DNA from 4 places in the Scandinavium tedordense genome. Region 3 is predicted to be linked to each of the others. Evidence: predicted binding sites of a transcription regulator. Region 3 holds the regulator's gene; each other region holds the start of a gene.
The links. Region 3 encodes PurR, which represses purine synthesis genes. Its sites were predicted from a motif close to CANGCAAACGTTTGCNTG; they were not measured.

Region 1: MUU46_RS11420 (nucleobase:cation symporter-2 family protein) is a predicted target of PurR. The motif match lies at 2,682-2,699, and genes of this name have one in related genera.
Region 2: purT (formate-dependent phosphoribosylglycinamide formyltransferase) is a predicted target of PurR. The motif match lies at 2,511-2,528, and genes of this name have one in related genera.
Region 4: pyrD (quinone-dependent dihydroorotate dehydrogenase) is a predicted target of PurR. The motif match lies at 2,634-2,651, and genes of this name have one in related genera.

Annotation. Positions count from the first base shown of each region.
Region 1 is NZ_JALIGG010000055.1:89,097-97,105, reverse strand. Features, by position in the region: gene glpK (glycerol kinase GlpK) at 1-1,203, shown strand, start outside; gene gltS (sodium/glutamate symporter) at 1,277-2,479, opposite strand; gene MUU46_RS11420 (nucleobase:cation symporter-2 family protein) at 2,753-4,141, shown strand; gene MUU46_RS11415 (AsmA family protein) at 4,262-6,004, shown strand; gene nepI (purine ribonucleoside efflux pump NepI) at 6,121-7,302, shown strand; gene MUU46_RS11405 (YicS family protein) at 7,318-7,608, opposite strand; gene MUU46_RS11400 (EamA family transporter) at 7,751-8,009, opposite strand, start outside.
Region 2 is NZ_JALIGG010000056.1:335,010-343,018, forward strand. Features, by position in the region: gene ptrB (oligopeptidase B) at 1-1,241, opposite strand, end outside; gene MUU46_RS14770 (tellurite resistance TerB family protein) at 1,322-1,975, opposite strand; gene yebF (protein YebF) at 2,061-2,408, opposite strand; gene purT (formate-dependent phosphoribosylglycinamide formyltransferase) at 2,566-3,744, shown strand; gene MUU46_RS14785 (bifunctional 4-hydroxy-2-oxoglutarate aldolase/2-dehydro-3-deoxy-phosphogluconate aldolase) at 3,824-4,462, opposite strand; gene edd (phosphogluconate dehydratase) at 4,502-6,313, opposite strand; gene zwf (glucose-6-phosphate dehydrogenase) at 6,684-8,009, opposite strand, start outside.
Region 3 is NZ_JALIGG010000056.1:72,111-80,119, reverse strand. Features, by position in the region: gene cfa (cyclopropane fatty acyl phospholipid synthase) at 1-560, opposite strand, end outside; gene punC (purine nucleoside transporter PunC) at 860-2,059, opposite strand; gene punR (DNA-binding transcriptional activator PunR) at 2,167-3,078, shown strand; gene purR (HTH-type transcriptional repressor PurR) at 3,097-4,122, opposite strand; gene cydH (cytochrome bd-I oxidase subunit CydH) at 4,415-4,504, shown strand; gene MUU46_RS13510 (MFS transporter) at 4,676-5,842, shown strand; gene sodB (superoxide dismutase [Fe]) at 5,883-6,464, opposite strand; gene MUU46_RS13500 (C40 family peptidase) at 6,585-7,400, opposite strand; gene MUU46_RS13495 (Grx4 family monothiol glutaredoxin) at 7,739-8,009, shown strand, end outside.
Region 4 is NZ_JALIGG010000057.1:670,806-678,814, reverse strand. Features, by position in the region: gene MUU46_RS19160 (YcbX family protein) at 1-823, shown strand, start outside; gene zapC (cell division protein ZapC) at 820-1,362, opposite strand; gene pyrD (quinone-dependent dihydroorotate dehydrogenase) at 1,529-2,539, opposite strand; gene ssuE (NADPH-dependent FMN reductase) at 2,896-3,471, shown strand; gene MUU46_RS19140 (sulfonate ABC transporter substrate-binding protein) at 3,464-4,453, shown strand; gene ssuD (FMNH2-dependent alkanesulfonate monooxygenase) at 4,450-5,595, shown strand; gene ssuC (aliphatic sulfonate ABC transporter permease SsuC) at 5,605-6,396, shown strand; gene ssuB (aliphatic sulfonates ABC transporter ATP-binding protein) at 6,393-7,172, shown strand; gene pepN (aminopeptidase N) at 7,240-8,009, opposite strand, start outside.

The DNA of each region.
Region 1 (8,009 bases), on a different contig from region 3:
ATCGTCTGGCAGTGCCGTCGTACGGCGGATATCTGCGAGCAGCTCAAGCGTGATGGCATGGAAGACTACGTGCGCAGCACAACCGGGCTGGTGATTGACCCGTACTTCTCCGGCACCAAAGTGAAGTGGATCCTCGACCACGTAGAAGGCGCGCGCGAGCGGGCTAAACGTGGTGAACTGCTGTTCGGTACCGTTGACACCTGGCTTATCTGGCGTATGACGCAGGGCCGTGTACACGTTACCGACTACACCAACGCCTCACGCACCATGCTGTTCAATATTCACGAACTGGACTGGGACGACAAAATGCTCGAGGCGCTGGATATCCCGCGCGCGATGCTGCCAGAAGTGCGTAAATCATCCGAAGTGTACGGCCAGACTAACATCGGCGGTAAAGGCGGCACGCGTATTCCTATCGCCGGCATCGCCGGTGACCAGCAGGCGGCACTGTTCGGCCAGCTTTGCGTCAAAGAAGGGATGGCGAAAAACACCTACGGCACCGGCTGCTTTATGCTGATGAACACTGGCGAAACCGCCGTCAAATCAGAACACGGCCTGCTGACCACCATCGCTTGTGGCCCGAGAGGCGAAGTGAATTATGCCCTGGAAGGCGCGGTATTCATGGCGGGCGCATCCATTCAGTGGCTACGTGACGAAATGAAGCTGATTAACGATGCTTTCGATTCCGAATATTTTGCGACCAAGGTGAACGACACCAACGGCGTATACGTGGTTCCGGCATTTACTGGCCTCGGTGCGCCATACTGGGACCCGTATGCCCGTGGCGCAATATTCGGTCTGACGCGCGGCGTGAACTCGAATCACATTATTCGCGCCACGCTCGAATCCATCGCCTATCAGACTCGCGACGTGCTGGAAGCGATGCAGGCCGACTCCGGTATTCGTCTGCACGCCCTGCGCGTGGATGGCGGTGCTGTTGCCAACAATTTCCTGATGCAGTTCCAGTCAGACATTCTCGGCACGCGCGTTGAGCGTCCGGAAGTGCGTGAAGTCACGGCGCTGGGCGCGGCGTATCTTGCCGGTCTGGCGGTGGGCTTCTGGCAGAATCTGGACGAACTGAAAGAAAAAGCAGTGATCGAACGTGAATTCCGTCCGGGGATTGAAACCACCGAGCGTAACTACCGTTACAGCGGCTGGCAGAAAGCGGTGAAACGCGCGATGGCGTGGGAAGATCACGATTAAACCTGACTGTTTGAGCCATAAAAAAGGCCGGGGATAATCCCCGGCCTTTGTGTTTCTGCCCGATGGCACATCGCTATGCAAACATAGGCAACAACAGATACAGCTTGATCACCAACGCATTCACGATATCAATAAAGAATGCGCCGACCATTGGCACCACCAGGAACGCCATGTGCGACGGTCCGAAACGTTCGGTGATGGCCTGCATATTGGCAATCGCCGTTGGCGTTGCCCCCAGACCAAATCCACAGTGTCCCGCAGCCAGCACCGCTGCATCGTAGTTTTTGCCCATCATGCGATAGGTTACGAACACCGCGTACAGCGCCATCGCGACAGTTTGCACCGCCAGAATTGCCAGCATTGGCAGCGCCAGAGAAGCCAGCTCCCACAGTCTCAGGCTCATCAGCGCCATTGCCAGGAACAGCGACAGCGACACGTTCCCGAGCACCGATACGGCGCGTTCAAACACGCGATAGAAGCCCAGTACTGCCAGACCATTGCTGAGGATAACCCCGACAAACAGCACGCAAACGAAGGTTGGCAGCTCAAACGTGGTGCCCACCAGCAATTGCGCAACGATTTTCCCGACGGTAAGACAGATAGCAATCAGCGCAATGGTTTCAATCAGCACTAAAGAAGTGATCATGCGACCCACTTCTGGCTTTTCGAAAGCCGTTGGCACTTCTAAATCGTCTGGTTTACCGTCTGGCGTAGAGGAATGTTTTACCAGATAACGCGCCACCGGGCCGCCAATCAGGCCGCCCAGCACCAAACCAAAGGTCGCACAGGCCATCGCCACTTCGGTGGCATTGGCGAAACCATAACGTTCGACGAACAGCTTACTCCAGGCCGCACCGGTGCCATGACCACCGGAAAGCGTAATCGAACCGGCCAACAGGCCCATCAGCGGATCCAGCCCCAGCATTTTCGCCATACCAATCCCGATGGCGTTCTGCATCAGCAGTAGCCCTACCACCACAATCAGGAAGGTGCCAACCACTTTGCCGCCGGTGCGCAGGCTCGCAAGATTGGCGTTCAGGCCAATGGTGGCAAAGAAGGCCATCATCAACGGATCTTTCAGGCTCATATCGAAATCGATTTCCCAGCCCATGCTCTTTTTCAGCACCAGCAGTGCCAGCGCAGCCAGCAGACCACCTGCTACGGGTTCAGGGATTGTGTATTTTTTGAAGAGTGGGACGGTATGGACAAGTTTGCGTCCTAACAGCAACACCAGCGTTGCCGCAACAAGCGTCGATAACGTATCGAGATGAAACATAAAAGCTCCTTGTTAGCGCATAATCCAATTTTAGCGACGTGAATACCTGTAATGAATGTTCTCATCGTTATTATCAGGAGCCGGATTTTACGCAAAATACAGTGAAAAATGACAGAAAAAAATCTCACCGGCGGTTAAATTTGCGACAAAACGTGCAAAAACAGCATAAAAAACTGCATAGTTATGCTTCCTTAATATATTGAAAGCAACCGTTTGCTTTTGCCTGGCAGTCCGCTAAAATCCCCCCTTTTCCACCACGGGATCGCCTCAGAAATGTCAGTGAACACCCTTGAAGCTGAAAGTGCGCAACCGATTGCGCCAATGCAAAACAGTGAACTAATCTACCGCCTGGAAGACCGTCCACCACTCGCGCAGACCCTGTTCGCCGCCTTCCAGCACTTGCTGGCGATGTTCGTCGCGGTGATCACCCCGGCCCTGCTGATTTGTCAGGCGCTCGGTTTACCGGCAGACGATACGCAACACATTATCAGTATGTCGCTGTTTGCTTCAGGTGTCGCATCCGTCATTCAAATAAAAGCGTGGGGTCCGGTTGGCTCCGGACTGCTGTCGATACAGGGCACCAGCTTTAATTTCGTGGCCCCGTTAATTATGGGCGGTACGGCGCTGAAAAATGGTGGTGCGGATGTTCCAACGATGATGGCGGCGCTGTTTGGCACGTTGATGCTGGCAAGCTTTACCGAAATGGCGCTGTCCCGCGTGCTGCACCTGGCGCGCCGCGTGATTACGCCACTGGTTTCCGGCGTGGTGGTGATGATTATCGGCCTGTCCTTAATACAGGTTGGCCTGACTTCCATCGGCGGGGGCTACGCCGCAATGGCCGACCACACCTTCGGTGCACCGAAAAACCTGCTGCTGGCGGGCATTGTGTTGGCGATCATTATCGTTCTTAACCGTCAGCGTAACCCGTATCTGCGCATTGCCTCGCTGGTGATCGCGATGGCGGCCGGTTACGTCGCAGCCTGGTTTATGGGCATGCTGCCTGAAACCGCACCGACCAACAGCCCGGTAATTATGGTTCCAACCCCACTCTATTACGGTCTTGGCATCGACTGGAACCTGCTGCTGCCGCTGATGCTGGTGTTCATGATTACCTCACTGGAAACTATCGGTGACATTACGGCAACGTCTGATGTCTCCGAACAACCGGTCTCCGGCCCGGTATATATGAAACGCCTGAAAGGTGGCGTGCTGGCGAACGGTCTGAACTCCTGCGTATCAGCGATTTTCAACACCTTCCCGAACTCCTGCTTTGGGCAGAACAACGGCGTTATCCAGCTGACTGGCGTCGCCAGCCGCTACGTCGGTTTTGTGGTGGCGCTGATGCTTATCGTGCTCGGCCTGTTCCCTGCGGTGAGCGGTTTCGTGCAGCATATTCCTGAGCCAGTTCTCGGCGGCGCGACGCTGGTGATGTTCGGTACCATCGCGGCTTCCGGGGTGCGCATTGTCTCTCGCGAACCGCTGAACCGCCGCGCGATCCTGATTATCGCCCTGTCCTTAGCCGTCGGCCTCGGCGTTTCTCAGCAGCCTATGATCCTGCAATTTGCGCCTGACTGGCTGAAGAACTTACTCTCATCCGGTATCGCCGCAGGCGGTATTACCGCGATTGTTCTGAATCTGGTTTTCCCGCCAGAAAAGAGCTGATCCCCATCACGTCGGCCTCTTCTGGGGCCGCCGTGTAACCTTATTAAACGAATCCATCCTTGAGGATTGCGCACAAATCGTGCATAACTCCTTTATGTGCCCTTCACTGGATGGAAGACGATGAAATTTATCGGGAAGCTGTTTCTCTGGCTGCTTATTGCGCTGTTGCTGGTCGTGCTGGCGTTTTACTTTTTGCTGCAAACTCGCTGGGGCGCGCGCGAAGTCAGCGGCTGGATTTCCAGTAACTCGCAATACCACATCGTTTTCGACGCGATGGATCATCGTTTTTCCTCGCCATCTCACATCTTGCTTAAAAATGTCACCTTTGGTCGCGACGGAAAACCCGCCACGCTGGTCGCCAAAACGGTTGATATTGGCCTGAGCAGTCGTCAGCTCACCGACCCGCTGCACGCCGACACCATTACGTTGCAGGACGGAACCCTGAACCTGTCGCCATCCGCCGCGCCGTTCCCGTTCGAAGCCGATACGTTGCAACTCAGCAATATGGCGTTCAACAGCCCGGAAACCAGCTGGAACCTCAGCGCCCAGCGCGTAACTGGCGGCGTGTCGCCGTGGGTGCCGGAAGCGGGCAACGTGCTCGGTAAGCAGGCGCAAATTCAGATGAGCGCGGGCTCAATGACCCTCAATGACCTGCCCGCGACCAACGTCCTGGTGCAGGGCAATATCGATAACGGCGTGGTGACGCTTAGCACCCTGGGGGCTGATATCGCGCGTGGCTCGCTGACGGGTAATGCCAAACGTAACGCCGACGGCAGCTGGTTGGTCGACAGCCTGCGCCTGACCGACATCCGTATGCAGAGCGACAAATCACTGGCCGATTTCTTCGCACCGCTGACCACCGTGCCATCACTCACCATCGGCTCGCTGGAAGTGACCGACGCGCGACTGCAAGGCCCGGACTGGGCGATTGCCGATCTGGACCTCAGCCTGCGCGATCTCACCTTAAGCAACGGAGGCTGGAACAGCGACGGCGGGCGTCTGTCGATGAACGCCGACGAGTTTATTTATGGCTCGCTGCACCTTATCGACCCTATTTTTAACGCCGCGTTTTCCCCGCAGGGCGTGGTGCTACGCCAGTTTACCTCGCGCTGGGAAGGCGGAATGGTGCGTACATCCGGCAACTGGTTACGCAATGGCAACGCGCTGGTGCTCGACGACACGGCCATCGCCGGGCTGGAATACACGCTGCCAGAGAACTGGAAAAAACTGTGGATGGACCCGCTACCGGCCTGGCTGCAAAGCGTGACCCTGAGTAAATTCACCGCCAGTCGTAACCTGGTTATCGACATCGACCCGGCTTTCCCATGGCAAATCACGTCGCTGGACGGTTACGGCGATAACCTTCAGGTGGCGAAAAACGGCATCTGGGGTGTGTGGAGCGGTAATGCGGCGCTGAATGCAGCCGCCGCGACCTTTAATCGCGTGGACGTGCGCCGTCCTTCGCTGAAGCTGGCAGCGAATGGGTCGACGGTGAATATCACTGAACTGAGCGCGTTTACAGAGAAAGGGATAATCGAAGCAAGCGGGGCGGTGTCTCAGCAGCCGCAGCGCCAGACGGCTATCAACCTGAACGGACGCGGCGTGCCGCTGGATATTCTTCAACAGTGGGGCTGGCCGGTATTGCCGATTGGCGGCGACGGTAATTTTCAGCTGCGTGCCAGCGGCAGCGTGCAGGCTAACGCGCCGTTAAAACCGACGGTCAACGCCCAGCTGCATGCGGTAAATATGTCAAAACAGGAAGTGACGCAGACGATGAGCAATGGCGAAGTGAGCATGGTGCAGCCTGTGGTGCCAGCACCGACGGAAGCGGCACCCGCCCCTGTTTCAGCTCCGGCGCAGTAATTTCACCCTCTCCCTCAAGGGAGAGGGGAACGCAGCTATAGTTGCCAAAACGTTAAATGCGTCACAAACAAAATGTTACACTGCGCAAATTTCCCACCCAATATGCGCAGGTTCCCATGAGCGAATGTACTGAAAATCTTTCCCGCAGTGAGGCGTTAACGCGTCCAAACTGGTCTGCGGTTTTTGCCGTGGCGTTTTGCGTTGCCTGCCTGATTACCGTTGAGTTTTTGCCGGTTAGCCTGTTGACGCCGATGGCACAAGAGCTCGGGATTACCGAAGGCGTCGCCGGGCAATCGGTGACCACCACCGCGTTCGTGGCAATGTTCGCCAGCCTGTTTGTCACCCACGTGATTGGTCGCACCGACCGCCGCTACATTGTCATCCTGTTCTCCGTACTGCTGACGCTCTCCTGTTTGCTGGTGTCATTTGCCTCCAGCTTCAGCCTGTTACTGCTTGGCCGCGCCTGCCTGGGACTGGCACTCGGCGGCTTCTGGGCGATGTCTGCGTCGCTCACCATGCGTCTGGTGCCCGCACGACAGGTACCGAAAGCGTTGTCGGTGATTTTTGGCGCGGTCTCCATCGCGTTGGTGATTGCTGCCCCGCTTGGCAGCTTTTTAGGCGGCATTATCGGCTGGCGCAACGTCTTTAACGGCGCGGCGATTATGGGACTGCTGTGCGTGGTGTGGGTCTGGAAGGCGCTGCCTTCGCTGCCGGGTGAAACCGGACAGAAGGCGAATATGTTCGGGCTATTAAAACGCCCTGGCGTGATGGCCGGTATGACCGCGATTTTCATGGCATTTGCCGGGCAGTTCGCGTTCTTTACCTACATTCGTCCGGTATTTATGACCCTCGCGGGTTTTGATGTTGATGGCCTGACGCTGGTGCTGCTGAGCTTCGGGATTGCCAGTTTCGTTGGCACCTCGCTGTCGGCGGTGATCCTCAAGCGTTCGGTGAAAATGGCTCTGGCCTGCGCGCCATTAATCCTCGCGATAAGCGCCGCGGTGCTTATCCTATGGGGAAGTGAGAAAATCGTGACCGCGTCGGTGGCGGTTATCTGGGGCTTTGCCTTTGCGCTGGTGCCGGTCGGCTGGTCAACGTGGATCACCCGCTCGCTGTCTGACCAGGCCGAAAAAGCCGGTTCCATTCAGGTGGCGGTGATCCAGCTGGCCAACACCTGCGGTGCCGCCGTGGGCGGCGTGGCGCTGGACCATTTCGGCCTGCTGTCTCCGCTGATGTTATCCGGCACGCTGATGCTGCTTACTGCGCTGCTGGTCGCGACAAAAGTACGAATGAAGTAATCCTGCCTGCCCGGATCACATGTCCGGGCACTGAATCTGCCCGATGGCATCCCAGTAGTTCTTCTGGTTACTACGCTCAAGCGCCAGCGTCGCGTCGCGCACGTGGCGCTTATTGTCTTCGGACGCGAGTATCTTGTCGCCGAACGCGTCATCGCTCATCTTCGCGTCTGGGGTACAGGTTTTTTTGACGTCCTTCATCACCTGCAGCTTTTGCTGCTCAAACTGCAACCCTTTCATCGGGGAGTCGGCATAGGCGGCTGGGACGCTCAGACAGGCCAGTAAACAGAGAATTGGCACAGCTTTCATCGTGGATCCCTTCTGTTGCAAAATTCATTACCTTTAACTATATGTTCAGGCCGCTGATTGCGCAAACCCGGTAGCCGGAAAATATTATTAAATCAGTCAATTATGGATTTTATCGCGCAAAAGCATGATTGACAGCTCGGCATTATCCCAGCCGCGCGTGACGGCGTGCATCGAGCGAAATCAGCACCACCGAGGAGAGGATGAGCAGAGTGCCCAGCCAGTCCGGCAGCGCAAAGCTGACGCCCAACAGCAGCACCGACAACAGCGCGCTACTCAGTGGTTCGGCGCAGCTCAGAATGCTGGCCTTCGGGCCGCCAATCATCTGCGCGCCCTTCAGGTACAGACTGAAGGTCAGCGATGTGCCGATCACCACCAGATAGAAAAACGCCAGCAGCAGATTA
Region 2 (8,009 bases), 260 kb from region 3:
TAGCGACTGGCATCGAAGCCCTTCACTTCCTGCTGCTTCAGCACCGTACGTTCGCCGGTGTCCATGTTCAGCTCAAACAAGGTGTCCGGCGTCGTCATCGAGGAATAACCGTAACGCAGGCGCGCGGTATCGGGCTCCGGATTATATGCAAGCCAGGTCACATATGCCGGATCGTCAAATGCAATCCCGGTGGAATCCCGGGTTTTACGATTGATCTGCCGTAGGCTGCTCAGGCCGTGCTGGCGCTCTTCGACCACCAGCCAGTCGGTAAACAGGGTAAAACCTTCGAGCATCACTTCATCGCGCGGAGGGATCAGCGCTTCCCAACGGCTTTCATCACGCACAGGTGAGCGATAAAGACCAAAGTTTTTACCTTCGCGGTTGGAGCGTAAATAGAAGTTATGCTGGAAATGATCGACGCTGTACTCGTGATCTTTGCGACGCGCCAGAAAGCGCAGCGGCTGAGCATCAGGCAGTTCAGCATCCAGCAACAGCACTTCGCTGGTAGTAGCGCTGGCCAGATGAATAATCACGTAATGCTTCGAGCTGGTTTTGTGCAGGCTGACGTAAAAAGTATCGTCCTTCTCTTCGTATACCAGTTCATCGGCGGTGACAGGCATACCCACCGTATGCCGCCACACCTGATGCGGCAGCAGCGTCGTCGGATGTTTACGCACGTAGTACAGAGTTTGCGAATCATTGCCCCAGACAAAGCCCGGCTCGACGTTTTCCAGGGTCTCCGGATACCAGTTATCGTTTTCCAGGCTGCGGATGCGCAGGCCATACTGGCGACGCGAGAGATAGTCTTCCGTCAGCGCCATCAGTGCGTTATCCGGCGAAATGCCTAACGCACCAAGTGTATAGAACTCGCTATGCGCCGCGCGCTGATTGCTGTCGAGCAGCACTTCCCAAGTGTCCCACTCTTCTTTCTGCACGGACTGGCGCTGATAAATCGCGTACTCGCAGCCTGGCTCGTAAATCTGCCGGTATCGATAGCCATTTTTGCTGTAGGGCGCAGAGACTTCACGCTGTGGAATGCGGTCAACAATCTCCTTCAGGATTTTGTCCTGCAGGTTTTGCTGCAACGCCATGACCTCGCGGCCATAGTCGTTTTCCTGCTTCAGATAGTCGAGCACTGCGGGTTGTGTGCGGTCGTCGTCACGCAGCCAGTAGTAGTTGTCGACCCGGGTATCACCATGAAGCGTCATGGTGTGGGGAATGCGTTTTGCTTTTGGTGGCATGTCGTTGTTCTTCTGCAAGTTACCTACCCTAAGGGTGGCAAATGTGCAGAGCGATGCAAGCGAAACATGCCAACTTGAGGTTAAAGTGCCTGTTTTTGCGCTTTTAAATCGGCCTCAATGCCTTCCCGCACCTCTTGCGGAATATTCAGCGCATCGCCGAGCGCGTTCAAATAGCTACGTTCCATAAAGTGATCGACATCGATAGCCGCGCAGCTCAGGAAATAAAGTTCGAGCGCTTCCTCTTCATTGCGCACGTCTTTGGCCAGCAGTTGCGGATCCAACGGTTGGGCGATCGCTTTCTCCACCAGCTGACGCCCCTGCGCTTCCACGCCCGCTTCACGCAGCTGTGAATCAATCACCGCCCGTTCTTTATCATCGATATGCCCGTCGCTTTTTGCGGCAAACACCAGCGCCAGGATCAGGCGCTCGGTGCGCATATCTACAGGACTGGTCTGCTGCCCGTACTGTGGTTCACCCTGATGCGCCGTACGAATTTTATCTTTGTACTTGTTCCACAACACGCTGCCCGCTACCGCCCCGCCGCCGACAAGCAACGCACCGGTTCCGTATTTTGTCAGCAGTTTGCGCGATGATTTGCTGGACACCAGCAGCCCGGCAAGACCACCGAGCGCGCCGGGAACCAGCAGTTTACTGAGTCCCTGCTCGCCGGATGGCTGAGCAGAAGACGATGATTGACCGAGAAGGGATTGAATCTGATTTAACCAGTTTGCCATTTTATCCTCGCCATACTGAGATGAATGCTCTCAGCCTAAGCGAGCCGATGTCAGGAAACGTCTGGTCTGGCTAAAGATCCGAAAATTACTGCGCGTGATAGGTGGCGTTTCCTGCTACACAATCCACTGTCACGACGTAATGCAAATCGGTATTTGAGCCGCGCACCGTGAGCGGTACTTTCCATTTATCATTTTTCCCGGTCACATCATGGATATTAACCCACGCAACGGGATCGGCCTGTCCCAGCGTTTTCTGATCATCAGCCCACTGATTAATTCGGTTCTGGGTGTAATCCTGTTTCACCTTGGCGGCAATGCCATCGGCGTCCTGGCCTTTACACTTGCTAAATGACACCGTTTTCTCACTGGCTGCGTGTGCCGCAACGCTACTCATCAGCAGCAAAACTGCCGTCATTGCTGTTCTCTTTTTCATATGAATGTCTCTCGCGCCTGATAACCCTAAAAAGCATGGTACAAATCACTAACAACGCAAGTAAGCACCTGTTATTTATCACGTCGTTTCTCATCCGAGACAGACGCAAACGTTTTCGTATATACTGACGTCCATTTTTTTACTGTGGAATTTCGATATGACTGTACTAGGCACAGCGCTGCGTCCAGCGGCAACCCGCGTGATGTTATTGGGCTCTGGTGAGCTGGGTAAAGAAGTGGCCATTGAGTGCCAGCGTCTGGGTATCGAAGTGATTGCCGTCGATCGCTATGCGGATGCACCGGCGATGCACGTTGCCCATCGCAGCCACGTCATTAATATGCTGGACGGCCAGGCGTTGAAGGCGCTGGTTGAGCAGGAAAAACCCGACTTTATCGTGCCAGAAATCGAAGCCATCGCCACCGAGATGCTGATTGAACTGGAAAAGGCCGGTCAGCACGTAGTGCCCTGCGCCCGCGCGACAAAGCTCACTATGAATCGAGAAGGCATTCGCCGCCTGGCTGCAGAAGAACTCAAACTTCCAACCTCCAGCTTCCGTTTTGCCGACAGCGAACAGAGCTTCCGCGACGCCGTCAGCGAAATCGGGCTGCCCTGCATCATCAAACCGGTGATGAGCTCATCCGGCAAAGGCCAGAGCTTTATCCGTAGCGAAGAACAGCTCTCAGCCGCATGGCAATATGCCCAACAGGGTGGCCGGGCGGGGGCGGGACGAGTGATCGTCGAAGGCGTGGTGAACTTTGATTTTGAAATCACGCTCCTGACCGTCAGCGCCGTAGACGGCGTACATTTCTGCGCCCCGGTCGGTCATCGTCAGGAAGACGGCGACTATCGCGAATCATGGCAGCCACAGCGGATGAGTCCGCTGGCGCTCGAGCGTGCCGAAGCCGTCGCCCGTGATGTGGTCCTGGCGCTCGGCGGCTATGGCCTGTTTGGCGTTGAGCTGTTCGTCTGTGGCGATGAAGTGATTTTCAGCGAAGTGTCACCGCGCCCTCATGATACCGGCATGGTTACGTTGATTTCGCAGGACTTGTCCGAGTTCGCGCTGCACGTCCGTGCGTTTCTGGGCTTGCCGATAGGTGCGATCCGCCAGTACGGCCCATCCGCTTCGGCCGTCATTCTGCCGCAGTTAACCAGCCGCAACGTCAGTTTTGGTAACGTGGAAGCCGCTGTCGGGGCTGGCGTTCAGCTGCGTTTGTTTGGCAAACCGGAAATCGAAGGTTCGCGTCGTCTGGGCGTGGCGCTGGCAACGGCTGATGACGTCGAAACAGCGGTTGAACGGGCGAAAGCCGCGGTCGCCGCCGTCGTCGTTAAGGGATAAAACAAGGCGGGAGGCGCATGCGCACTCCCAGCCTTTATCTTCATTTCGCCGGGCAAATGTCACGTCCGGCAAATAAGTCTTACTTCGCGCCTTCTACAGCTTCGCGCGCAATTTTGGTGATGCGATCGTAATCACCGCTCTCCAGCGCATCCGTTGGAACCAGCCATGAACCACCGATGCACAGTACGCTTTTTAGCGCCAGATAATCGCGATAATTCGCCGGAGAGATACCACCTGTCGGGCAGAAACGGATATGTGCGAACGGACCTGCAATCGCCTGCAACGCTTTGGTGCCGCCGTTAGCTTCTGCCGGGAAGAATTTGAACTCTTTCAGACCGTAGTCCATGCCCAGCATCAGTTCAGATACGGTGCTGATACCTGGGATCAGTGGAATAGTGCCTTCAGTCGCAGCTTTCAGCAGCGGCTCGGTCAGACCCGGGCTGATAGCAAACTGCGCGCCCGCTTCGGTCACTTCTTTCAGCTGCTGAACGTTGGTCACGGTACCGGCACCGACAATAGCCTCTGGCACTTCTTTAGCTATGGCGCGGATAGCGTCCATGGCGCACGCGGTACGCAGAGTCACTTCCAGTACGCGCACGCCACCCGCGACCAGCGCTTTCGCCATCGGTACAGCGTGTTCCAGTTTGTTAACAACGATAACCGGGACAACCGGGCCGTTGGTCAGGATTGCTTCTGCACTTGTTTTCCAGTTTTTCATCAGAGTTTTTCTCTCGCCAGAATGAGTAATTTCGTCGTATTAAAAAGTGATGCAGGTTGCGCCCTGCTCTGCACCGGAAAGATTCTCGCGCAGTGCACTGAACAGTTCGCGACCACTCCCAACCCGTGATGCGCTCAGGTCAGGTAAATGCGGTTTGCGGGCGGCCAGTTCGGCTTCATCCACCAGCAGCGTCAGCTCGCCGGTTTGTCCATTCACGCGGATCATATCGCCGTCATGGACTTTCGCCAGCAGCCCGCCGTCGTACGCTTCAGGCGTGACGTGAATAGCTGAAGGCACTTTACCGGATGCGCCTGAAAGCCGTCCATCGGTGACCAATGCAATTTTGAAACAACGGTCCAATAATACACCTAATGGCGGCATAAGTTTATGCAATTCTGGCATGCCGTTAGCTTTTGGTCCCTGAAGACGTACAACAACCACGCAATCTTTGTCCAACAGACCCGCTTCGAAGGCAGGCAGCACGTCATGCTGACTCTCAAAGACTACCGCCGGCGCTTCGATAATTTGGTTTTCAAGCGGCACGGCGGAAGTCTTCATCACCGCGCGACCGAGGTTGCCACTCAGCACTTTAGTGCCGCCATGATGGGAGAACGGTTTATCAATAGTGGCAATGACCGCCTCATCCAGCGATGCCTGCGCACCGTCGCGCCAGTCCAGCTCGCCGTTATTCAGCCACGGTTCCATGGTGTAGCGAGACAGTCCATGACCGGCAACGGTTTCTACGTCTTCGTGCAGCAGGCCGCCTTTCAGCAGTTCACGCACCAGCACCGGTACGCCACCCGCAGCCTGGAAATGGTTGATATCAGCCGGGCCGTTCGGGTACAGACGCGCCATCAGCGGCACAACGTCGGAAATATCAGAGAAGTCATCCCAGTTGATGATAATGCCCGCAGCGCGTGCCATCGCCACCAGATGCATCGTGTGGTTGGTAGAACCACCGGTCGCCAGCAGCGCCACGATCCCATTAACCACGGCTTTCTCGTCGATCATTTTTCCGAGCGGCATCCATTCATTACCGTTGCCGGTCATGCGGGTCACCTGGCGAGCGGCGGCAGCGGTCAGCGCTTCACGCATTGGCGCATCCGGATGTACGAACGAGGATCCCGGCAGCTGCATGCCCATAAATTCGATAACCATCTGGTTGGTGTTGGCGGTGCCGTAGAACGTGCAGGTGCCCGGCGCGTGATAAGACGCAGCTTCCGATTCCAGCAGTGCCGTGCGGTCAACTTTGCCTTCGGCAAACAGCTGGCGAATGTGCACTTTTTCTTTGTTCGGCAGACCGCTGGACATCGGGCCTGATGGAATGAAGATCGACGGCAGATGACCAAATGACAGCGCCGCCATGGCCAGACCAGGGACGATTTTGTCGCACACGCCGAGATACAGCGCACCGTCAAACATATTGTGAGACAACCCAACGGCCGCTGACATGGCGATCACTTCGCGGCTCAGCAGCGACAGCTCCATTCCGTCCTGACCCTGCGTGACGCCATCGCACATTGCGGGCACGCCACCGGCGACCTGAGCTACCGCATTCACGCCATGCAGCGCTTGGCGGATAACGTCCGGGTAGTGCTCGTATGGCTGGTGCGCGGAAAGCATATCGTTATACGAGGTGATGATGGCGATGTTGTTACGCAGCATGCTTTTCAGCGATGCTTTGTCATCCGGCTGGCAGGCCGCAAAGCCATGCGCCAGGTTACCGCAGGCCAGGCGTGAGCGCTGGACAGTGTCGGATTTGGCCTGATTGATGCGGGCGAGGTAGGCGCGACGGGTTTCTTTAGAGCGCTCAACAATACGATTTGTTACGCGTAACAGTGCAGGATTCATAAAAGCTCCTCAAACTCTGAGTGTCTGGGCTTATGCATTAACACGAAGTTCAGGAGTCATTAACAATGCTGAAACGCGCGTCTGCTGTAGCTCAGGGGCAAATTCATCTCCCGCAATTGTAATGAAAAAAGCCCCGAGGGTGAACCTCCCGGGGCTTAAAAGTGCAAATTTCGCACGAGATGCTGTGTCAGATCATGTTACCGGTAAAATACTCTATTCGGAGTATCCCGGAACCATAACCGTCAGGCGTTATGGGTGCCGAAAGTTTGGACACGGACAGTGCGCACCCTCCGCAGCGTACACGCAGTCCGTGAGGAGGGTGAGCACAGCCCAGGTTCAAAATGGCAAGCAAAATAGCCTGCCAGTATGGTTACTCGAATTCGTTCCAGGAACGCCCATCACGCGTGATCATCGCGACGGAAGCGACCGGACCCCAGGTGCCTGCCTGATACGGTTTTGGCGCATCCTGATCGGCAGCCCAGGCTTCAGTGATTGAGTCGACCCATTTCCACGCTTCTTCCACTTCATCACGACGCACGAACAGCGCCTGGATACCGCGCATGGTTTCCAACAGCAGACGCTCATACGCATCAGCCAGGTGAGTTTCATTGAAGGTTTCGGAATAGCTCAGATCAAGTTTGGTGGTTTGCAGATTGTGCTTGTGATCCAGACCCGGCACTTTGTTGAGGATCTGAATATCCACGCCTTCGTCCGGCTGAAGACGAATAGTCAGCTTGTTCTGCGGCAACTCCTGCCAGGACTCTTTGAACAGATTTAGTTCAGGCGTTTTGAAGTACACAACAACTTCGGAACATTTGGTCGGCAGACGCTTACCGGTACGCAGGTAGAACGGTACGCCAGCCCAGCGCCAGTCATCGATATCAACGCGGATTGCCACGAAGGTTTCGGTGTTGCTGCTTTTGTTCGCACCCTCTTCTTCGAGGTAACCAGGCACTTTTTTGCCCTGTGCAAAACCGGAAGTGTACTGGCCGCGTACGGTTTTATCGCGCACGTTGGAACGGTCGATACGACGCAGAGATTTCAGCACTTTCACTTTGGCATCGCGAATGCTGTCGGCGCTCAGGTCAGACGGCGGCGACATCGCAATCATGCACAGAACTTGCAGCAGGTGGTTCTGGATCATGTCGCGCATCTGCCCGGCCTGATCGAAGTAACCCCAACGGCCTTCAATGCCCACTTCTTCCGCCACGGTAATTTCCACGTGATCGATAGTGCGGGAATCCCAGTTATTGATGAACAGGGAGTTGGCAAAACGCAGCGCCAGCAAGTTGAGCACGGTCTCTTTACCGAGATAGTGGTCAATACGGTAGACCTGGCACTCTTCGAAATATTCGCCGACCTGGTCGTTGATGTCGCGGGATGTCGCCAGAGACGTTCCCAGCGGTTTTTCCATCACTACGCGTGCCGGTTTGGCGTTCAGTTTCGCTTCGCCCAAGCCTTTGCAGATAGCGCCAAAAGTGCTTGGTGGCATCGCAAAATAGTTGATGGTGGTGCGTTCTTTCTGATCGAGCATTTTGCCGAGGCGGGTGAAGGATTTGGTGTCGTTGACATCCAGATTGCAGAAGTCCAGGCGCCCACTCAGGGAGTCCCACAGACTTTCATCAATCTTCTCCTTCATGAAGGTTTCCAGCGCCTCGCGCACCACTTTGGTGTATGCATCTTTGTCCCAGTCGGC
Region 3 (8,009 bases):
TTCGCCATAAATTGCGCCAGCCCACCCCAGCCGCAGCCGATATCCAGAACCCGCATGCCGCGCTGCAAATGCAGTTTCTGACAAATGAGGTCCAGTTTCGCCTGTTGTGCCTGTTCCAGCGTTTCCGCATCTTTCCAGTACGCGCAGGAATATTGCATAAAGGGGTCAAGCATCCGACTGAATAAATCGTTGCCCAAATCGTAATGCTCTTTACCCACTATCCAGGCGCGTTTTTTACTTTGAAGATTGAGCAGACGGGCACCTGCGACACGAAGCGTGTCTTTAAGATGGTGGGGGAGTTGGCTTTCCAGACCGGCACGAAGCACATTATGAAAAAATACATCGAGCCGTTCGCATTCCCACCAGCCGTCCATATAGCTTTCGCCTAATCCCAGTGACCCTTCCTGCAGCACACGTTTAAAGAACAGGGGATTATTGACCCGGATATCTGAGGGAGCAGAACCATTAACCCTGACGCCGGCACGACTCAGTAATTCATTAACAATGCGGTACCAGTCATCATCAGGCACATTTACTTCTTCTATACACGATGAACTCATAGCTTCTCCATCACGCGGCTTGTGATCAGAACCTTAAAACAGCGTAGACGCTTTTTTGGTTGTGTGAGAACTCTCACGGAATATCCGTGAGTCTGCTATCCGACGTAGAACAGAGGAAGGGAGATAACCCTTGCCGAAAGGCCTTCCGTGGTTAATCGGGGGAGATCCGTTCCCCCGTTAATCGCTAATATTTATCGTATTTATGTGTTACCGAACCAGTATAGGCCGCAAAAATGAGTGATTCAATAAAAAATTCTTAGCAAACTAATGACTGAATTGTTACATAGTCGCTAACGATACTATGCGTGTGATTCTTCAGTTGGACCCGCGTTTTCATCACGTTGTGCAACAAACTGCATCCGGTAACCCCAGCCTGCCAGAACCACGGTGGCCAGCATCACGCTGGTGGTGGTCAGGAGTGGAGTAGAAATCAGGGTGGAAACCACCAGGCTTGCCAGGAAACACAAACCCAACTGCAACGTGTTTTGCATCGCAGCTGCCCGACCCGTAGCGTGTGGGAACGGGCGCAGTGCCTGAGCCACAACGATTGGGTAAATCGCGCCGTTGGCCATCGCCATCAGACAGAAAGGGATCAGCAGGGTGGTCAGTGAGCTGCCTGCGGTCAAACCGACAGCAAAGGTGCCCGCTACGCTCACGGCAAAGGCCAGCAGCAGCCATGGCAGCATCTGTTGTCCTTCCCATTTTTGCAGGGCGGCACGACAGCCGTAGCCCCCAATAAGGAAAGCGATGGTCTGCGGCACGTAGCTCAGGCCAATCACCGTCGGGCCGTAACCCATGGCGCTCAGAATAAACGGCGAGCCGGTCAGCCACGCAAAGAAGCTGGCGGAGCAGGCGGCGTAAATCAGTACGTTGCCGCGATAATCTTTCGAGCGCAAAAGTGTCAGGAAGGTCAGCGGCTGTTCTTCTTTATGCACGGTTCGCACGGGTTTTTGCAGACGTAGCGCAGGCAGCATCAGCAGCAGCGTAATGCCGAACAGGGTGGCAAAAATTGCCTGCCATTCGAAATGATGCAGGATCCAGCTGCCGAGCAGCGGTGCCAGCGCTGGGGAAAGTCCAACCAGCGGCATGATAGTCGCGAAGATACGATTGGTGCGTTGGGCCGGATAATAATCGGTGACCATCGCCTGCCAGGTGACGGTAGCGGCGCAAACGCCGACCGCCTGAACGAAGCGGAGCACCAGCAGCAGGGTTGCATCACGGACCCACAGCATCCCCAGACAGCCAAAGGCGAATATCGCCAAGCCGGTCAGCAGAATAGGTTTACGACCGTAACGGTCAGACAGCGGACCCCACATCAGCTGTGCGAGGGCAAAACCGGCCAGGAACAGGCTCAGGCTGGCGCTGACGGCAGCAGCAGGGGTTTGTAAATCAGTTTGAATGGCGGCAAATGCGGGCAGATACATATCGGTTGCCAGAAAACCGAGTACGCTCAGGCCAGCCAGCCAGCACAAAAATCCTTTCCCAGGTTGCTTATTCATTTTCTTTCTCGTTGCAGGTGTCGATGGCAGCAGAGTGTAGGGAGTGCAACTTCTCTTGTGAAACGCTAATATTTGTCTGGTGAGTTCAAATTTTTTGCAGGCAGCCTATGTGGTCAGAATATTCTCTAGAAGTCGTGGACGCCGTAGCGCGTAACGGGAGCTTCAGCGCAGCCGCGCAGGAGTTGCACCGTGTGCCTTCTGCGATCAGCTATACCGTACGTCAGCTGGAAGAATGGCTGGCGGTACCGCTGTTTGAACGACGCCATCGCGACGTAGAATTAACCCCCGCAGGTGCCTGGTTTTTGAAAGAGGGTCGCTCTGTTATCAAAAAAATGCAGATCACCCGCCAGCAGTGTCAGCAAATTGCCAACGGCTGGCGTGGCAATTTGGCCATCGCGGTGGATAATATTGTGCGCCCGGAACGTACCCGGCAGATGATTGTCGATTTCTATCGCCACTTTAAGGATGTCGAACTGTGCGTTTTCCAGGAAGTATTCAACGGCGTGTGGGATGCGTTATCCGACGGGCGTGTAGAGCTGGCGATTGGCGCCACACAGGCGATCCCGGTCGGTGGGCGTTACGCATTTCGTGATATGGGGATGCTGAGCTGGAACTGCGTGGTGTCGAGTCAACATCCGCTGGCGCAGATGCCCGGCCCGCTCAGCGATGATGTGTTGCGCAACTGGCCGGCGCTGGTACGGGAAGATACCTCGCGATCGCTGCCGAAACGTATCACCTGGTTGCTGGATAATCAAAAACGGATTGTGGTGCCGGACTGGGAATCTTCCGCGACCTGTCTTTCCGCTGGTCTGTGTGCCGGAATGGTGCCCACGCATTTTGCCCGTCCGTATATCGACAGTGGTGAATGGGTGGCGCTGGAGCTGGAAAATCCGTTCCCTGATGCAGCGTGCTGCCTGACCTGGCAACAAAATGACATGTCACCGGCGCTGAGCTGGCTGCTGGAGTATTTGGGGGACAGTGAAACGTTGAATAAAGAGTGGTTACAGGAGCCGGAATAACCGGCTCCTGAGAGGTCATTAACGGCGGTAGTCGCGGAATGGGCCGTCGGCCACCGAGCGGCGCTCGATCAGGCGAGGATGCACTTCAATAGACTGCGACTCTTCACGCTTATTGACGATGCGATCCAGCAGCATATCGAAGGCCGCTTCACCCAGCGAATCCTTAGGCTGGTGGATAGTGGTCAGGGCAGGGGTAAAGAAGCGCGCGTTGCGCACGTTATCGTAACCAATGACTGAAATATCCTGTGGAACACGCAGACCCATTTCGTCTGCGGCACACAACGCACCCATCGCCATAATGTCACCGCCGCAGAACACGGCGGTTGGGCGTGGCTGTTGTGCAAGAATTTGCTGCATGGCGCGATAGCCGGATTCCGGCTCAAAATCACCCTGAACAATCCAGTTTTCAGGCACGTTGATTTGCGCTTCTTCCATGGCTTTCATGAAGCCCGCCAGACGTCCGGCGCCGGTGTTACGCTCCATCGGGCCAGGAATGACGCCGATTTCACGATGACCGCGTTCGACCAGATAGCGTCCGGCAATATAGCCCCCCTGGAAAGCGTTATCATTCACCGAGTCGGTAAAATCAGCTTTAGATTCGCCCCAGTCCATCACCACCATCGGGATGTGACGGTACTCTTCCAGCATCTCGAGCACCGACTGCGGGTATTCGGAACACATCACCAGTAGGCCATCGACGCGCTTTTGCGCCATCATTGAAAGATAGGCGCGCTGTTTTTCAAGGTTGTTCCAGGCATTACCCAAGATCAGGGTATAGCCTTTCTCGAAGCAGTTTTTCTCAACGGCTTCAATGATTTCAGCAAAATAGGCAGCTTCACTGCTGGTTGCCAGCAGGCCGATTGTTTTGGTGTGATTCACCTTCAGGCTGCGTGCCACGGCGCTTGGGGAGTAGTGCAGCTCTTTAATGGCCGCCCATACCGCGTTACGGGTATCTTCTGCCACGAAACGCGTCTTGTTAATTACATGTGATACAGTTGTAGTGGAAACGTTTGCGCGTTTCGCTACATCTTTAATAGTTGCCATTCGTTCTCACTCCAGACCCTTTCCTTACGCCTGATTACCGACACGAAAACGTTTGCCTTTACACACCCTTAACACAATTCAACTGAATTGCAGTACGCCGGGAGACAGACAGGACGACGGGAGGGGGTCAATGGCTGGTACGCTTTTAAATTAGCGTGGAATTTTGTCTGATTCTGAGGCAAAGGGAAAGAGAAAAATCGCTATGAGCCTAAAACCTGGAAGATTTTTGCGTATATTTGTGCAAAAATGAGCAAGCTCACTTTTGTTGTGGGGATTAAAAGGAGAAAAATTGATGAGTACCGACCTGAAGCTCTCTCTGATGACCACCGTTATCGCTTTGGCGCTGATCGTTGCTGCCGCGCTGACTGCTGTACTGCACTGATTTATCCGGAGGGAGAGCTCTCTTCCTCCTTCTCATTTTCCTTCCTGATTGTTATCAAATTCGCAAAAAACTTTTGCCATTTTGTTTACTTTTGTTTTTTTGTGATTGATGTCATGCTTTTGGCTTCTGCTTTCGCACTGTCTCAATGAGATGGCTTACCGGAGTCGTTACATGAAAATCAATTTCCCCCTGCTGGCACTGGCTGTTGGGGCATTTGGCATAGGTACCACTGAGTTTTCGCCAATGGGCCTGCTGCCTGTCATCGCCAAAGGTGTGGACGTGTCGATTCCCGCGGCCGGAATGCTGATCAGCGCCTATGCCATTGGCGTGATGGTCGGTGCCCCGCTGATGACGCTGCTGCTTTCACATCGCGCGCGCCGTAATGCGCTTATTTTCCTGATGGCAATTTTCACGCTCGGCAATGTGCTGTCGGCTATCGCGCCGGATTACACTACGCTGCTGTTGTCGCGCATTATCACCAGTCTTAATCATGGCGCTTTCTTCGGCCTCGGCTCGGTTGTGGCTGCAAGCGTAGTGCCTAAGCACAAGCAAGCCAGCGCGGTGGCGACCATGTTTATGGGGCTGACGATTGCCAATATCGGCGGCGTTCCGGCGGCCACTTGGCTTGGTGAAACCATCGGCTGGCGAATGTCGTTCCTTGCGACGGCCGGACTTGGCCTGGTGGCGATGGTCAGCCTGTGGTTCTCGTTACCGAAGGGCAGCAGCGGTGAACGCCCGGACGTAAAAAAAGAGCTGTCGGTTCTGATGCGCCCACAGGTGCTGACGGCGCTGTTGACGACCGTGCTCGGGGCCGGGGCGATGTTCACGCTCTACACCTATATTTCGCCAGTGCTGCATACCATTACGCATGCGTCACCGCTGTTCGTTACCGCCATGCTGGTACTGATTGGCATCGGCTTCTCTATCGGTAACTATCTCGGTGGCAAGTTTGCTGACCGCTCCGTGACTGCCACGCTGAAAGGTTTCCTGACGCTACTTATCATTATCATGGCGTTCATCCCGTGGCTTGCGCAAAACGAAATCGGTGCGGCGGTGAGCATGGTTATCTGGGGGGCGGCGACCTTCGCGGTAGTTCCTCCGCTACAAATGCGCGTGATGCGTGTAGCACATGAAGCACCAGGTCTGTCGTCATCGGTCAATATTGGGGCGTTCAACCTGGGTAATGCGCTGGGCGCGGCCGCGGGCGGGGCAGTGATTTCCGGCGGTCTGGGTTACACCTTCGTGCCAGTAATGGGTGCGATTATCGCTGGGGTTGCGTTACTGGTTGTGCTGATGACTGGGCGTCGTCAGCCAGAAGAAGTGTATTCCAGCCATTGATAATATGCCCGGCGGGTGATGTTTCTCGCCGGGCAATAGATTATGCCGCCAGGTTCTTCGCGACAAATTCCCAGTTTACCAGCGCCCAGAAATGCTCGAGATAGTTCGGGCGGGCGTTACGGTAGTCAATGTAGTAGGCATGTTCCCACACATCCACGGTCAGCAGCGGTTTGGCGTCAGTCGTTAACGGGGTACCCGCGTTAGACGTAGAAACGATAGCCAGTTTGCCGTCTGTATTTTTCACAAGCCAGGTCCAGCCAGCGCCGAAATTCTTAACAGCGGCATCGGTGAACTGTGCTTTAAAGTCAGCAAAGCTGCCGAAGCTCGTGTTAATAGCGGCTGCGACGTCACCGTTTGGCTCGCCACCGGCGTTGGGTGCCAGGCAGTTCCAGTAAAACGTGTGGTTCCATACCTGTGCAGCATTGTTGAAAACGCCCGCTTCGGAAGTGCGAACGATCTCTTCCAGCGTTTTGCCCTCAAACGCAGTGCCTTTGATCAGGTTGTTGAGGTTGGTGACATACGTCTGGTGATGTTTGCCGTAGTGGTATTCCAGCGTTTCTACGGAGATGTGTGGCGCCAGGGCGTCTTTTGCATACGGTAATGCAGGTAATTCGAATGACATTGCTTATTCTCCCTATTATTTTATTACTCAATAACCATGCATTGAGTATGGATAGGGTAGCAAATTAAAAGATGTGGCTAAAGAAGAACTTACCCTATCGATATATCGACAGGGCAGGGATCAGCGAATTGTTTTAGGCGTCATCACGCGTCGTGCGCCAACGTAGTGGTTCGCCCAGTAATCTTCGCTCAGAGAGGTAATCTGGATATCGCGGCCGGTGCGCGGGGACTGAATAAATTTGCCATTGCCGACGTAAACGCCTACGTGATCGGCAGTGCCACGACCGCGGGTACGGAAGAACACCAAATCGCCGCTTTGCAGCTCACCCCGGTTAACAGCGCGCGCATCACGCAAGTGATACATTTCATTCGCGGTGCGAGGAATACGGAATTTCACCAGATCTTTATACGCGTAATAAACCAGACCGCTGCAATCGAAACCGGTGCGTGGCGAAGTGCCACCCCAACGGTATGGTTTGCCAATCTGGCCCATCAATTTATTCATCGCCGTTTTTTGTGCTTTCTGCACGCGTGCTTTATGTGCATCCGCAATGGTTAACGGTTTTACGTCTTCGCTAAGGCATTTCTTTTTATGGCCTTTACGTACGCTGCATTTCTGCGCCATTTTGACGGAAGCGGTTTTCAGTGCGGGGCTATGTATTTTGCGGGTGGAGGCGGTTTTATTGACGGCGGATGTTTTTTTACTTTTGGCGGTCGTTGTTTGCTTAAGAGTACTGGTTTTCTTTTTGCTTGAAGTTTTCGTCGTCGATTTTGTTTTGTTGCCCGTCGTTTTCTTTTTACGGTCTGCTTTCGCTTGATGGGACTTTTGCGACGCAGAAGCACGCGCCTGCTCCGATGCGTGGGACAAAGGCGTAATGGACAACGATGTAAACAGCAAAGCACAGAGCGTGATCGAGACTTTATTTATCCGCGCCACTGAGCATTCCTCTGTTAGGCAGGCAAACGGTCATGCCTGGGTATGATTGACAAAACGAATCGATTCTAAAGCATAAAAACATTAATTGTTAATAGTGTTTTTGTATCTGCTGCACAGTTTCGTTAGCGACTGCAAAAAAATGCGTCAAAGTGGACATAACATGCTCGGAAAATGCGCATGTTTAGGCAGGGGAGGCCGATAAAGGCATATTTTTAAGGCAACTTCAAAAGGTCAGAGGTAAAATGCATTATCGTGAACAAAATGTTATTTTCTGACAGCCGTCGTTGACGTTACACTTAGCGACTACAGCCATAAAAAGAAGTTTAAGGAAGCAAGATATGAGTACGACTCTTGAGAAAATCCAGACCCAAATCGCCGAGAATCCAATCCTCCTGTATATGAAGGGATCCCCGAAACTGCCAAGCTGTGGTTTCTCTGCTCAGGCGGTTCAGGCACTGTCTGCCTGTGGCGAACGTTTTGCTTACGTTGATATTCTGCAAAACCCGGATATCCGCGCTGAGCTGCCAAAATACGCAAACTGGCCGACCTTCCCACAGCTGTGGATTGACGGTGAGCTGGTTGGCGGCTGTGACATCCTGATTGAGATGT
Region 4 (8,009 bases), on a different contig from region 3:
CTTTACCGCGCGGATTGCACCTGCTGGCATAAACCAGTGGTTATCAGGATTCTTTAAACGTGATGTCCAGTTACGCTGGGTGGGGCAACAACCGACCCGTCGCGTCAAACGTCATGAGGCAGTCCCGCTCTCTTTCGCCGACGGTTTCCCCTATTTACTGACGACCGAAGCCTCATTGAGAGACCTGCAAAATCGCTGCTCTGCCAGCGTGCAGATGGAGCAGTTTCGCCCCAATCTGGTGGTGACCGGCACGCAGCCATGGGAAGAAGACTCCTGGAAAGTGGTGCGTATCGGCGACGTGGTCTTTGACGTCGTGAAACCCTGCAGCCGCTGTATTTTTACCACCGTCAGCCCCACTAAAGGCCAAAAGCACCCTTCCGGTGAACCATTAGCCACACTGCAAACCTTCCGCACAGCGCAGGACAACGGTGATGTCGATTTCGGTCAAAACTTGATTGCCCGCAACAGCGGCGTGGTTCGCGTAGGCGATGAGGTAGAAATCCTCTCAACCGGACCGGGTAAAACGTACGGTGCGGGCGAAGCGGAAGAAACGCTGGACGTGAACGTCACGCAGGATGCCGTGGTCGACATTGACTGGGAGGGCGACGTCTTCAAAGGAAACAATCAGCAGGTTTTACTGGAACAGCTGGAACAACAGGGGATCCGCGTGCCCTACTCTTGCCGGGCCGGAATATGCGGGAGTTGCCGCGTAACGCTGGTCGAAGGGGAAGTCAGCCCGATGAAGAAAAGTGCAGTCTCTGAAGATGGCACCATTCTTTGCTGCAGCTGCGTTCCAAAAACCGCGCTGCGCCTTTCGCGTTAAACCGCCTGACCGTAAGCCTGTGCAGCCGACAGCGGCTGTGGCTGGAGGCGGTCATTCATCACTTTAATCGCATCGCCTAACTGCATGGTACGACCGGCTAACATCAACCCCGGCTGTGCCAGCAGGCAAAGCGCTGCGTTATCACCCGGCTCAACCACCAGCAGATTCACACGCTCACCGCTGTCGCTCAGCCAGACCGCTGCGGCGTCGCCGGTCACCGGCTGCCAGTTCTCTCCGTGCGCGACAAAGTGCCAGCTTTTTGGCATCTGCGGTTTGAGGAAACGGATGGCGACCAGCGCATTGAGAATAAGCTCTGCGCGGTGTTCTTTGGTTAATTCCAGGTCACGACATCTGTCTTCAAACGAGAAATAGAGCGCGGCATCGTCAACACAAAAGCCTGTAGGATCAAAGGCATCCGGTGTCAGCATCCGACGGGCGAAACGTGAACGAAACAACATACCATTGGCTAAATCGAGCATCATACGATCGTGCTCTTCATCAAAATACCAACGCCAGTTATCGTCAGGTTTAATTCGCATTTCTGTTCCCCGCCCTCATAAGCATCCTTTGCCTTAAAGAATAATCCCGTTTCGTTAATTTGCCTGAATTAAGAAAAGACCATAACGTTTAAATTAGCAACATTTGTGGAATATAAAACAACCAGGGCAGGAAATAAAGCCCTGGTTGTAAATTGCACAATGAAGATTAGAGGTGGGTAACGATTTCTTTAATCAGAGGCGGGCCTTTAAAAATAAACCCGGAATAGATCTGAACAAGCGTTGCCCCAGCAGCCACCTTCTCACGCGCGGCCATCACCGAATCAATCCCCCCCACACCAATTATAGGTAAATGACCTTTTAATTCGGCAGAGAGCATTCGAATAATTTCCGTACTTTTTAACTGCAATGGACGACCACTTAAACCGCCTGTTTCGTCACAGTGTTTCATTCCCTGGACAAGCGTTCGGTCGAGTGTGGTATTGGTTGCAATAACACCATCGATATTATGGCGAACTAAACTGTCGGCCACCTGGATCAATTCTTCAGGCGAAAGATCCGGGGCGATCTTAACCGCCACTGGAACATATTTGTGGTGAACAGATTGCAGTTCATTTTGCTTATTTTTAATCGCTGCCAACAAATCATCCAGCGCTTCACCATATTGCAGCGTACGCAGACCCGGGGTATTCGGCGACGAAATATTGACCGCGATATAACCGGCATAAGCGTAGACTTTTTCCATACAAATCAGATAGTCATCTTTACCTTGCTCAACTGGCGTGTCTTTATTTTTGCCAATATTAATACCGAGGATCCCGTCGAAATGGGATTTTTTAACGTTCTCAACCAGGTTATCAACGCCCAGGTTATTAAAGCCCATGCGGTTGATCAGACCTTCGGCGTCGACCAGACGGAAGATCCTTGGTTTGTCGTTCCCTGGCTGTGGACGCGGTGTGACGGTACCGACTTCAATCGAGCCGAAGCCCATCGCGCCGAGTGCATCAATGCACTCCCCGTTCTTATCAAGTCCGGCGGCTAAACCCAGAGGGTTTTTAAACGTCAGCCCCATGCAGGTGACCGGTTTTGATGGCACTTTCTGGCGCACAAGCGCTTCGAATGGTGTGCCTGTTACACGGCGTAATTGTTGAAACGTGACTTCATGAGCGCGCTCAGGATCGAGCTGGAAAAGGGCTTTACGAACGAAGGGGTAGTACATGAACTCTCCTGGATTCCCGGTAGCAAACCGGGGGCGTATTATGTTCGATCAGCCGCCGAAAGGGAATTGACCTGTCGCAAAAAATGCCTCAAAAAGCGCAAACGTTTACTTAATTGCAGTTTTTGGCAATCCAGTGCCGGAAAAATCATTTAGCGAACGCGCCTGCCTCTGACACACTCCAGACAAATGTTATCAATGTTAAATAAATGAAAATATTTATACCCGAAATAATTCAAGTTGCCGGAAGGCGGCAAAAGAACGAATCCCCAGGAGCTTACTTGAGTAAGTGACTGGGGTGAGAGAGTGCAGCCAACGCACCTGCAGATTGAAGTATGACGGGGATATAAGGAGAGATTATGCGTGTCATTACACTAGCGGGCAGCCCGCGTTTTCCTTCACGTTCCAGCGCGCTGCTGGAATATGCCAGAGAGACCCTCTCCCGGGTAGACATCGAAGTATGTCACTGGCATTTGCAGAATTTCGAACCGGAAGATTTGCTCTATGCGCGCTTTGACAGCCCTGCTCTGTTGGCGCTTATTGAACAACTGGCGCAGGCGGACGGCCTGATTGTCGCCACCCCGGTTTATAAAGCCTCTTTTTCTGGCGCGTTAAAAACTCTGCTGGACCTGTTACCGGAACGTGCGCTGGAAGGCAAAGTCGTTCTGCCGCTGGCCACCGGCGGCACCGTGGCGCACATGCTGGCGGTGGATTACGCCCTGAAACCCGTGCTCAATGCCCTGAAAGCACAGGAAATACTGCACGGCGTTTTCGCCGATGACAGCCAGGTTCAGGATTATCAGCACAAGCCGCAGTTCAGCCCAAATCTGCAAAAACGCCTCGATAGCGCGCTGGAAACCTTCTGGCAAGCGCTACACCGCCGCGACATCCGCGTTCCGGCCTTCCATCTTCCGCAAGGAGTCGCCCATGTTTAATCTGTTTCGCCCACGTATTCGCAGCCTGGCGCTGACCGGGCTGCTGACCCTTTCGGCCTGGAGCCACGCGGCAGAACCTGCGCCGGACGCACTGCGCATCGGCTATCAGAAAGGCAGCATCAGCATGGTGCTGGCGAAAAGCCACCAGCTTCTGGAAAAACGTTACCCGAACACCAAATTCTCGTGGGTGGAATTTCCTGCCGGTCCGCAAATGCTCGAAGCGCTAAACGTGGGCAGCATTGATTTGGGCAGCACCGGCGACATTCCGCCTATTTTCGCACAAGCCGCAGGAGCAGATTTAGTTTATGTCGGCGTCGAACCGCCGAAGCCGAAAGCGGAAGTGATTCTGGTGCCGGAAAACAGCCCGATCAAAACCGTTGCCGATTTGAAAGGCCATAAAGTGGCGTTACAGAAAGGCTCCAGTTCACACAACCTCTTGCTGCGTGCATTACAGCAGGCGGGCCTGAAATTTACGGATATTCAACCCATCTGGCTGACTCCCGCCGATGCCCGCGCGGCATTTCAGCAAGGGGACGTAGACGCCTGGACCATTTGGGACCCGTACTATTCTGCCGCGTTATTGCACGGCGGCGTGCGAGTCCTGGCTGATGGCAGCGAGCTGAAGCAAACCGGCTCCTTCTATTTAGCCTCGCGCCCTTACGCTGAGAAAAACGGTAGCTTTATAGAAGGCATTCTCGACACATTTAGTCAGGCCGATGCGCTGACGATTAGCCAGCGTCAGCAAAGTACCGAGCTGCTAGCGAAAACAATGGGCCTGCCGGAAGCGGTGATTGCCAGCTATCTCAATCATCGCCCACCCACCGCCATCGGTCCGGTCAGCGAAGAGACCGCCCGTCGCCAGCAGGACACCGCCGATCTGTTTTATGAAAATCACCTGGTGCCGAAAAAAGTCGACATCAAAAGCCGCATTTGGCAGCCCACTTCTCAGCCTTCAGCAGCCCAACAAGGAGCTAAATCATGAGCCTGAATATGTTCTGGTTTTTACCGACGCACGGCGACGGCCACTATCTTGGCAGCGACGATAATGCCCGTCCGGTCGATCATGGTTATCTCCAGCAGATAGCCCAGACCGCAGACCGACTCGGCTTCACCGGCGTTCTGATCCCGACCGGTCGCTCCTGTGAAGATGCCTGGCTGGTTGCGGCGTCGATGATCCCGGTCACGCAACGGCTCAAATTTCTGGTCGCCCTTCGCCCAAGCGTGATTTCCCCTACCGTCGCTGCCCGTCAGGCTGCGACGCTGGACAGATTATCTAATGGACGCGCACTGTTTAACCTGGTAACCGGCAGCGATCCACAGGAATTAGCGGCGGACGGCGTTTTCCTCGATCACACCGAGCGCTATGAAGCCTCCGCTGAATTTACGCATATCTGGCGGCGCCTGCTGGAAGGCGAAACCGTCGATTTTGACGGAAAATATCAAAAAGTGCGCGGCGCCAAATTGCTGTTTTCCCCGGTTCAACAGCCGCGTCCTCCACTCTATTTTGGCGGATCGTCGGACGTAGCACAGAATCTGGCAGCCGAGCAGGTTGACCTGTATCTGACCTGGGGTGAACCGCCTGCACAGGTAAAAGATAAGATAGCCCAGGTCCGCGCGAAGGCCGCTAAACACGGGCGTAAAGTGCGCTTCGGTATTCGTCTGCACGTGATTGTGCGCGAAACCAATGCCGAAGCCTGGGAGGCTGCAAACCGACTCATTTCCCGCCTCGATGATGACACCATCGCCAAAGCGCAGGCGGCATTTGCCCGCACCGACTCCGTTGGCCAGCAGCGGATGGCCGCTCTGCACGGTGGACAGCGAGACAAGCTCGAAATCAGTCCTAACCTGTGGGCGGGCGTAGGTCTGGTTCGCGGCGGCGCGGGTACAGCGCTGGTAGGCGATGGCCCAACCGTGGCGGCGCGTATTAATGAATATGCGGCGCTGGGCATCGACAGCTTTGTGCTTTCCGGGTATCCGCATCTGGAAGAGGCTTACAAAGTGGGTGAACTGCTGTTCCCACACCTGGACGTCGCCATCCCGGAAATCCCTCAGCCGCCGGCATTGCGGTTGCAGGGCGAGGCCGTCGCCAACGAATTTTTACCGCGCAAAGTCGCGCAGAGTTAAGGAGTGTCTATGGCAACGCCTGCAAATAAGTGGTTGCTCCGCGTTGCCCCCTGGCTGCTGCCGGTGGGCATCGTCATCCTCTGGCAAATCGCCTCGGTGACAGGCTGGCTTTCGACCCGCATTCTGCCGTCGCCCGAAGGCGTCATCAAAGCGTTCTGGTCGCTTTCAGCCAGTGGCGAACTGTGGCAGCACCTGGCGATCAGCTCGTGGCGGGCATTGGTTGGTTTCTCTATCGGCGGCTCGATTGGCTTGCTTCTGGGGCTTATCAGCGGGTTGTCGCGCTGGGGAGAACGTCTGCTCGATACGTCGATCCAAATGCTGCGCAATGTGCCGCATCTGGCGCTTATCCCGCTGGTTATTTTATGGTTTGGTATCGATGAAAGCGCCAAGATTTTCCTCGTTGCCCTCGGCACGCTGTTCCCGATTTATATCAATACCTGGCATGGGATCCGCAGTATTGACCAAGGGCTGGTTGAAATGGCGCGCAGCTACGGATTATCTGGCCCGGCTCTGTTCTGGCACGTTATTCTGCCCGGCGCCCTGCCCTCTATTATGGTCGGCGTGCGCTTTGCGTTGGGCCTGATGTGGCTGACGCTGATTGTCGCGGAGACGATTTCCGCCAACGCCGGGATTGGCTATCTTGCGATGAACGCCCGCGAATTCCTGCAAACCGATGTCGTCGTGGTCGCCATTATTCTTTATGCCCTGCTAGGTAAACTGGCGGATGTCAGCGCACAACTACTGGAACGCGTCTGGCTGCGCTGGAATCCGACTTACCAATTGAAGGAGATTTCCGTATGAATACGGCTCGTCTGAATCCAGGCATTCCGCTGTTGCTGAACAATATTGGTAAACGCTACGGCAACAATACGGTGCTCAATGAACTCAATCTCCACATTCCGGCCGGACAGTTTGTGGCCGTGGTCGGACGCAGTGGCGGCGGGAAAAGTACGCTCCTGCGCTTGCTCGCCGGGCTGGAAAAACCCAATGCGGGCGAACTGCTGGCGGGCAACGGTCCACTGGCCGCCAGCCAGCAAGAGACGCGCATGATGTTTCAGGATGCGCGTCTCTTGCCCTGGAAAACGGTCATCGATAACGTCGGTTTAGGGCTGAAAGGAAAATGGCGTGACGCGGCGCTGGATGCACTCGCGGCAGTGGGTCTGGAAAACCGCGCCAGTGAGTGGCCCGCGGCTCTTTCTGGCGGACAAAAGCAGCGCGTGGCCCTGGCGCGAGCGCTGATTCATCGCCCGGGATTATTGCTGCTGGATGAACCGCTCGGTGCGCTTGATGCGCTGACCCGTCTGGAAATGCAGGATTTGATCGCGTCGCTGTGGCTGTCGCAAGGGTTCACCGTGTTGCTGGTGACGCACGATGTCAGCGAGGCCGTGGCGATGGCCGACCGGGTGCTGCTGATTGAGGACGGGAAAATTGGGCTGGATTTGACGGTTGATCTTCCGCGCCCGCGCCGGAAAGGGTCGGTGCGTCTGGCGGAGTTGGAAGCAGAGGTGTTGCACCGGGTGATGAAACGTGGGGGATCGGAGCCGTTGGTACAGCGATTGGCATCGGCGAATGCCTGATGCCCTCTCCCCGGGGGGAGAGACACAGGCATTCCCCTCTCCCGAGGGAGAGGGGAAAAGCCAGCTATTACGCTAACGCTTTGGTGATTTTCTCGAACAGATCGCCGGACAGATTCTCCAGACCTTTCAGCTGTTCCAGCACAGCACGCATTTTTTCCTGACGCGCTGCATCGTAACGCTTCAGACGGATCAATGGCTCAATCAGACGCGACGCCACCTGCGGGTTACGGCTGTTCAGTTCGGTCAGCATTTCGGCCAAGAACTGGTAGCCGCTGCCGTCTTCCGCATGGAACGCTGCCGGGTTGCTCATCGCAAAGGCACCAATCAGTGAACGGATTCGGTTCGGGTTGCTCAGGGTAAACGAACGGTGTTTCAGCAGGCTGCGCACGGTTTTCAGTACGTCACCTGCCGGGCTTGTGGACTGCAGAATGAACCATTTGTCCATGACCAGGCCATCGTGATGCCATTTGTCGTCGTATTCCTGCATCAGCGCGTCACGGCATGGCAACTGAGCGGCAACAGCCGCCGCCAACGCCGCCAGAGCATCGGTCATGTTGTCAGCGTGATGATACTGATGAATCACCAGCTTATCAGCCAGCTCTGCATCGTCAAACGCCAGGTAACGCAGACAGGTATTACGCAGTGAACGCTTGCCGATGTCGGCGTGCTCTACGCGATAAGCATCGAGTTTATTGACGTTGTAGACCGCGAGGAACTCGTCTGCCAACTCTTTCGCCAGCGTACGGGTCAACGCTTCGCGCACCGTCGCAATGGCAACGGGATCGATGATGTCGAACAGTTCGGCAATTTCATTCACCGATGGCAGCGTGAGGATTT